DNA from 2 places in the Giesbergeria giesbergeri genome. Region 2 is predicted to be linked to the other one. Evidence: predicted binding sites of a transcription regulator. Region 2 holds the regulator's gene; the other holds the start of a gene.

Evidence for each region. Region 2 encodes sigma-54, which starts transcription at its own class of promoters, with help from an activator protein. Its sites were predicted from a motif close to TGGCANGNAANCTGCTTT; they were not measured.
Region 1: a site for sigma-54 is predicted at 2,389-2,406, ahead of ACYVB2_RS14225 (2Fe-2S iron-sulfur cluster binding domain-containing protein). Genes of this name have one in related genera too.

Annotation. Positions count from the first base shown of each region.
Region 1 covers NZ_BAAGYJ010000011.1:83,641-87,722, reverse strand. The annotation lists gene ACYVB2_RS14240 (SphA family protein) at 1-475, shown strand, start outside; gene ACYVB2_RS14235 (HpcH/HpaI aldolase family protein) at 567-1,418, shown strand; gene ACYVB2_RS14230 (GntR family transcriptional regulator) at 1,464-2,225, opposite strand; gene ACYVB2_RS14225 (2Fe-2S iron-sulfur cluster binding domain-containing protein) at 2,511-2,855, shown strand; gene ACYVB2_RS14220 (catechol 2,3-dioxygenase) at 2,874-3,800, shown strand; gene ACYVB2_RS14215 (GlcG/HbpS family heme-binding protein) at 3,811-4,082, shown strand, end outside.
Region 2 covers NZ_BAAGYJ010000013.1:39,384-43,465, forward strand. The annotation lists gene lptB (LPS export ABC transporter ATP-binding protein) at 1-759, shown strand, start outside; gene ACYVB2_RS14925 (RNA polymerase factor sigma-54) at 764-2,350, shown strand; gene def (peptide deformylase) at 2,365-2,904, opposite strand; gene ACYVB2_RS14935 (methyl-accepting chemotaxis protein) at 2,926-4,082, opposite strand, start outside.

The DNA of each region.
Region 1 (4,082 bases), on a different contig from region 2:
ATGGGATGCCGTGGCCGCTGCTGGGGTTTGGATGGATTCGGCCAGCACAACCTTCCCAGCCTCTCCGGGCAAAGGCTTCAAGAGCACCATGCTCACAGGTGGCCTGACCTACTATTTTGATGCTGCCAAGACGATTTCTGGTGCTGCACTGATGCGTTTTGAGCGCAATGGCAAGAACGATGCGGGCTTCCGCAACGGCAATCAGGTGACGGTGGAGTGGGCACTGGCCAAGGCTTTTGGCCCCATGCAAGCCGGTCTGGTGGGCTATAGCCAGTGGCAAACCAGCAATGACAGTGGCGTGGGGGCCAGCCTGAATAAGTCTTCGCGCCATGCCTTGGGGGGAGAACTGGTATACCCCGTGGCACCGGGGCTGGCGCTCAAAGGGGCCGTGTACAAAGAGTTGAGTGCTGAAGCAGGCAGCACTCCTTTGCCCAAGGGTTCTTTGGTACGTCTGAGCTTGGTCAAGGCGTTCTGAGGCCCATCGGGCGGCGGAATGTGTTCACAGAGTGCACATTCCGCCACTTGGTGTTGGTGTGTGTGTGTGCTTCGTGGATGATGGGCGTGATATGAGCTTACCCGACCTGACTTCTCCCCTTCCCCGCAATGCTTTCAAGCATGCCATTGCGGCAGGTCAGCAGCAGATTGGTCTTTGGCTGGCTACGGCAGACGGTTATTTGGCTGAAATGCTGGCGGGTACCGGCTTTGATTGGCTGCTGATCGATGGCGAACATGCTCCCAATGACCTGCGGGCCGTGCTGGCGCAGTTGCAGGCTATTGCCAGTGCCGCTAGCACGTTACCGGTGGGGGTGGCTTTGCCACACCCGGTGGTGCGTTTGCCCTCGGGCGATCCGGTATTGGTCAAGCAATTCATGGAGTTGGGTGCGCAAACCTTGCTCGTACCAATGGTCGATACGCCCGAGCAAGCCCTGACGCTGGCCCGTGCTATGCGTTACCCGCCCAGCGGTACAAGGGGCATGGGCAGTGGTTTGGCCCGCTCCTCGCGCTGGAACCGTTACCGCGATTACATCCACGAGGCCAACGACCAAGCCTGCTTGCTGGTGCAGGTAGAAACCGTAGAGGGCTTGGGCCATATCGATGCCATTGCGGCCACGCCGGGTGTGGATGGTGTGTTTATCGGCCCGGTGGATTTGTCTACCTCTATGGGTTATCCCGGCCAAGTAGACCACCCCGAAGTGGTGGCCGCCATTGCACATGGTATTGCCCGTGTTCGGCATGCAGGCAAGGCCGCTGGCATTTTGTCCACCCAAGAAGACCAGGCCCAACATTGGCTCGATGCGGGGGCGCTGTTTGTGGCAGTGGGGGTTGATATCAATTTGTTGGCGCTGGCCGCACAGTCTTTGGCAGCGCGTTTTCGGCAGGGCATGGCGGCACCGCGGCCCTCCAGCGGCGGTTACTGAGCCGCGATGGAGTGGGGTGCTGTTCGGACGCTGCTGCCGTGGTGCTCATTCGGGTGCCATGTGGGCATGGTGGCCCGCATCGGTGCCGCTGGGCAGGGTGATTTGGCCGCTGCGCAGTGCCTGAGCCAACAAGTCGGGCGTGGCTCTGATATGGGCTTCCAGCGCCAAGGCGGCACGGGCTTCGTGCCCGGCCATCGCCGACTCAAAAATAGCCGTGTGCTCGCTGTGCACATCGCGCGCAGCACCGGGCAGGCCCATCGTATAGCGGCGGTAGCGTTCGCTGTGGCGCGACAGCAAGCGCAACACCTTTTGCGTCCACGGCGATTGCTGGCCCGACAGCAGTGCCTCATGAAAACGCATGTTCAGGGCTTCCCACTGGGGCCGGTGTTCACGCCGAATGGGCTGCTCCAGGGCCGACATGGCTTCATAACTGTGGCGCAGCGCCTCGCGCCATGCAGCACCACCGTGGCGAATCGATTGGCGCAGCGCCTCCAGCTCAATGTGCAGGCGCAGCCGGGTAATGTCTTCCAGCTCCTCCAGCGTGATGGGCGTGACGCGAAAGCCTCGCTGGCCCTCGGCCGTGACCAGCGCATCGCTCACCAGTCGGGTAATGGCTTCGCGCAGCGTGCCCGCACCCACGCCGTAATGCAGCTTCAGGTGCTCGACGCGCAATTTGTCGCCGGGCAGGTGCCGCCCTTCAATGATGTCATTGCGCAACTGGGCATAGGCACGCTCGATCAAGGTGCGCGACGCACCGGCATCGCTATCGGTAGCGACAGGGCTATCCATCTCTAAGGATGATTTCATGATAATTCTCGATATTTTTGCTGTGAACATACCCCAAAAGAAAGAAAGTCATACCTTGCAAGATGGTACAGACAAGCAAAGCCTCTCTCATTGATGATTTTTAGGGGTATTTCTGGGTTGGTGCAGGGTCATATTATGAAAAATGGCATGAAATTCTTGCTGTTGCCATACTAGGTGTTTTCCCTTAAATCTCGAGATTTTTTCTCCATCCACGCCAGAATCTGGCATATTTCAGGCCTTACCGCTGCATCTTGCATCAAAACCTGTACCCGAAAGCCTGCGCTCATGGCCAGTTACACCATCACCATCGAAGAAACCGGGCAAAGCTACCGCTGCTCCGACGAGTTGTCGTTGCTGGTCGGCATGGAAGCCTTGGGTAAGAAGGGGATTCCGGTGGGCTGCCGCAATGGGGGCTGTGGGGTCTGCAAGGTGCAAATCGTTCAGGGGCAGTATGTGTCGCGTGTCATGAGCCGTGACCATGTGAGCGCCGAAGACGAAGCGCAGGGCCGGGTGTTGTCGTGCCGGGTGCGCCCGGCCAGTGACATCACCTTGCGCGTGCTTGGAACCATGAAAAAGAACGTCTGCCGTCTGGTTGGGGCCGCAGACGCCTCTGTTGTTCCCTCAACCTGAAAAATCTGGAGAAACCCCATGGCAATCACTGGTGTTTTGCGCCCTGGTCACGCTGTTTTGCGTGTGTTGGACTTGGACGAATCGGTTCACTTTTATACCGAAGTGTTGGGTCTGAAAGAAACGGGCCGCGACAAATCGGGCCGTGTCTATTTCAAGTGCTGGGACGAGCGCGACCACAACAGCTTTGTCATTCGTAAGGCCGACCGTGCCGGTATGGACTGCTTTGGCTTCAAGGTGCAAAACGCCGCCGTGCTCAACACCTTGGAAGGCCGTCTGCGTGAGTATGGTGTCGTGACCGAGCGTGTGCTTGCCGGTGAAATGCTGGAAACGGGCGAGCGCGTGCGCTTCCACCTGCCCACCGGCCACCTGATTGAACTGTATGCCGAGAAAACCTCGGTGGGCAATGGCTTGGGCGATATGAACCCCGAAGCCTGGCTGCCCGACCAAAAAGGTATTTCGCCCATCCGCATGGACCACGCCCTGATTTACGGTGGCGATATCGATGGCAACCGCAAGCTGTTTGAAGAGGTGCTGGACTTCACCTTGGTCGAGCGCGTCAAACTCGAAGACGGCGTGACCGATTTGGCCACTTGGCTGACCTGCTCCAACAAGGCGCACGACATTGCCATGGTGCGCCACTCTGAAGACAACAAACTGCACCATGTTTCCTTCTTGCTGGAAACATGGGAGCAAGTGCTGCGCGCCGCTGACATCATGTCGATGAACCGGGTCTCGATTGACATTGGCCCGACCCGCCACGGCATTACCCGCGGCACCACGATTTACTTCTTTGACCCCTCGGGCAACCGCTTGGAAACCTTCAGCGGTGGCTACCAGTGGTATCCCGACCACACCCCCATCACTTGGACATGGGACCAAGTGGGTCGTGGCATTTTCTACCATGACCGCAAACTGAACGAAGCCTTCTTGAGCGTATTGACCTGAGATGAGCAGCATGGCACCCGAACTTGTTGTCAGCGTGGTGCAGCACAACCTGTCTTGGCAAGCAGCGCACGCTGCTGCCGGGGCAGCCGCCGAGGCGGCTGCCGAAATGGGGGTGCTGGTCAACATCGCGGTAGTCGATTGCAGCGGCTTGCCCGCTGCTTTTGTGCGTCTGCCCGGCGCACCTTTGCACTCCATTGATATTGCCAAAGACAAGGCTTACACCGCCGTGGGTTTTGGTCTGCCCACCAGCCGCTGGCATAAGGCGCTGGAGTCGCACTCCGA
Region 2 (4,082 bases):
ACCACCGAGGCAGCTACGGATAGCCGATTGGAGGTGCTGCATTTAGCCAAGTCTTATGGCAGCCGCCAGGTGGTCAAGGACGTATCGCTGGTTGTGCAAAAAGGCGAGGTAGTCGGTCTGCTGGGCCCCAATGGTGCAGGCAAGACCACTTCGTTTTATATGATCGTTGGTTTGTTGCCCAGCGATGGGGGTGATATTCGCATTGATGGGCAGTCGGTGGTGCGTATGCCTATCCATAAGCGTTCACGTCTGGGGTTGTCTTACCTACCGCAGGAAGCGTCTATCTTTCGCAAACTCACGGTACAAGAAAACGTGCGTGCCGTACTGGAGTTGCAACAAAATGCCGCGGGTCAGTCTTTGAGCAAGGCCGAAGTTGAGCAGCGTTTGCAGTCTTTGTTGGAAGAGCTGCGTGTCGACCATCTGCGAGACTCTCCTGCGCTTGCATTGTCTGGCGGCGAGCGGCGCCGGGTCGAGATTGCCCGTGCCTTGGCCACGCAGCCGCGTTTTATCCTGTTGGATGAGCCTTTTGCAGGCATCGACCCGATTGCCGTGATTGAAATTCAGCGCATCATCGGTTTTTTGAAAGCGCGCGGCATTGGCGTGCTCATTACCGACCACAACGTGCGCGAAACGCTGGGCATTTGTGACCACGCCTGCATCATCAGTGATGGTCGGGTGTTGGCACAGGGGACGCCTTCCGAGATTGTCAACAACGCCGAGGTGCGTCGGGTGTACCTGGGCGAACATTTCCGTATGTGAGCCGATGAAACCTGGCCTGTCTCTGCGTGTATCGCAGCACCTGACCCTGACGCCGCAGTTGCAGCAGTCTATTCGGCTGTTGCAGCTCTCGACGTTGGAGTTGGGCCAGGAAGTCGAGCAGATGCTGGCGGACAACCCCTTTTTGGAGCGCAACCCCGACGAAGCCTCGCGCGAGGAGTTTGGTTTGGCGCAGGCCGACACGCCCCCGCCAGAGGAGCCATATGCCGACTGGGCAGCCCCTGTGAGCAGCACCAGCAGTGCAGACAGCAGTCAGGCCACATTGACAGAGGCAGAGCAGGGCAACAGTGACAGCAGCAGCACCGAAGTGCTGGACTGGGAGGGCGATGGCAGTGTGGACATGGCCCCGGACGATAGTGAATGGGGTGGCGATGCCCCGGCCTGCAGCCGTGGCACTGACGAAGAAATGGATGTCAGTGCCACAGATTTGGCACATGGTCATGAATCACTGGCGGCATTCTTGCACCGACAAACGGTGGGTTTGCGCTTGTCTCCAGAGGATAAAGCCGCACTGTATTTTCTGATCGAATCACTCAACGAAGACGGTTATCTGGAGGATTCGCTGGAATCTTTGGCTCAAGGGTTGGCGGGTGAAGAGCACAGCGATGACATAGAGGAGCTGCTGCACCATTTCACGGTGGCCTTGCACTTGCTGCAAACGCTGGAGCCAACTGGTGTGGGGGCTCGCCACTTGGCTGAATGCTTGACACTGCAACTGGCAGCATTGGCCGCACATCCTGCGCCTGCCATCCCGCCTGAGACCATTGCATTGGCGCTGCGCATTTGCCAGCAGCCGCTGGAAGGGCTGGCCCGCCGCGATGTGCGCCGCTTGGCCCAAACCTGTGGGGCCACCGAGGAGCAAACCCGTGCAGCAATGGCCTTGATTGCCCGGCTGGAGCCGCGTCCGGGGCGGCCCTTTATCTCGGTAGAGCGCAACGCCATCATCCCAGACGTGCTGGTGCGCCGCATGGGGCATGGTCAGGCGGGGCACCAGTTCAGTGTGCAACTCAACCCCGAAGTGATGCCACGCCTGCGCATCCACGACATTTATGCGGGTGCCTTGCGTGGCCGTCGCCAAGACGAAGGCCATCAGGCTTTGCAACAGCGTTTACAAGAGGCCCGCTGGTTTATCAAAAACATTCAGCAGCGGTTTGACACTATCTTGCGGGTGTCACAAGCCATTGTGGAGCGCCAAAAGAATTTCTTTGTGCATGGCGAGTTGGCCATGCGTCCGCTGGTGCTGCGCGACATTGCCGACGAGCTGGGCCTGCACGAGTCCACAATCTCGCGGGTGACCACAGCCAAATACATGGCTACCCCCCAGGGTACTTACGAGCTGAAATACTTTTTTGGCTCGGGCTTGGGCACTGACAGTGGTGGCAATGCCTCCAGCACGGCTGTGCGCGCGTTGATCAAGCAGTTTATTGCTGCCGAGAACCCCGCCAAGCCCTTGTCGGACAACCAATTGGCTGAAATGCTCAAAGAGCAGGGCATTGAGTGTGCCCGTCGCACGGTGGCTAAATACCGTGAAGGATTAAAAATCCCCACGGCCACGCTGCGCAAAACGCTGTAGCGAGGCGGTGGGGGTTAATCGTTGGCGTCGGCCTGCAGTTCGGGAAACAGCACTTCGGTAAAGCCGAGCTGGCGCAAATCAGACATCCGTTGCGGATACAGGGTGCCTATCAGGTGGTCACACTCATGTTGCACCACTCTGGCGTGAAAGCCTTCGGCGATGCGCTCTATGGGCTGGCCCAGCACGTCCATGCCGGTGTAACGGATGCGGCTCCAGCGGGGCACCCGGCCCCGCAGCCCTGGCACCGACAGGCAGCCCTCCCAGTCCTCGGCTTGGGCGGCATCCAGCGGGGTAATCACGGGGTTGATCAACACAGTGGGGGGCACCAAGGGGCGATCTGGGTAACGCGGATTGGGCAAGTGCGAGCCAAAGACCACCACCTGCAAATGGACGCCAATTTGTGGCGCTGCCAACCCGGCACCATTGGCCGCCTGCATGGTGTCGTGCAAGTCCGTTACCAACTGGTGCAGCACTGGGGTGTTGAAGGCCGTAACAGGCTGGGCCGTGCGCCACAGGCGCGGGTCGCCCATTTTCAAGATGGTGTGGATGGTCATGGTCGATGCCGGTATGGGCTGTTAGCGTAGCAAGGCTGCAGGGCGTGCAGCCCGTGCTGCGGGTGTTGTGGCGTGCTGGTGATCGAGCTTGAACTCTGCCACCACATCGGCCAATTGTGTGGCTTGCTGTTGCAGGGCGTGGGCTGCCGCTGTGGCTTGTTCTACCAAGGCCGCATTTTGTTGTGTGCCTTGGTCCATCTGGTTGATAGAGGTACCAATGGCAGCAATGCCGCTGCTTTGTTCTTGGCTGGCGTGGCTGATTTCGGCGACGAGGGTGGTCATGCGGCGCACGCTGTCTACCACTTGTTCAATGGTGGTGCCTGCATCACGCACCAACTGACTGCCCGCATTGACTTGGGTAACGGAGTCATCAATCAGTGCCTTGATTTCTTTGGCCGCTGTGGCGCTGCGTTGGGCCAAAGTGCGCACTTCAGAAGCCACTACGGCAAAGCCCCGGCCTTGCTCGCCAGCCCGGGCTGCTTCCACGGCGGCATTCAATGCCAAGATGTTGGTTTGGAAAGCGATGGCATCGATTACGCCAATGATGTCCACAATCTTGCGGGCAGAGTTTTCTATGCCCCCCATCGTTTGCACCACCTGCCCCACCACTGTGCCGCCACGGGTGGCTACCTGCGAGGTTTCGGTGGCCAGCAGATTGGCCTGGCGGGCATTCTCGGCGTTTTGCAGTACGGTGGCGGTGAGCTCCTCCATGGCCGCAGCGGTCTGCCCCAGTGAGGAGGCTTGCTGTTCGGTGCGGGAGGACAGGTCTTGGTTGCCGCTGGCAATTTCTCGGGTGGCTTGGCGCACCGACTCGGAGGATTGGCGGATGCGCACCAAGACCCCAGCAATTTTGCCGACAAAGTCGTTGAAGGCTTGGGCAATGTGCGTCAGTTCGTCGTTGCCTTGGGTGTCGAGGCGGCGTGTTAGATCACCTTCTCCTGAGGCGATATCGGCCAGTGCATCGCGCACTACGGCCAGTCGGCGCAATTGGTGGCTCACTGCGATGGACACCAGCACCACCGCGACCACGATACAGAGCAGGGTGATGCTGGCAGCCACCTGCAGCAGGTTGCGCACGCTGGCAGTGGCTTGTGCGCGGTCAATGGCGACCGCCAGCAACCAAGGGGTGCCCTCGACTTTGGCTGCATAGAGCAGTCGGTCGGTGCCATCGATGGCCA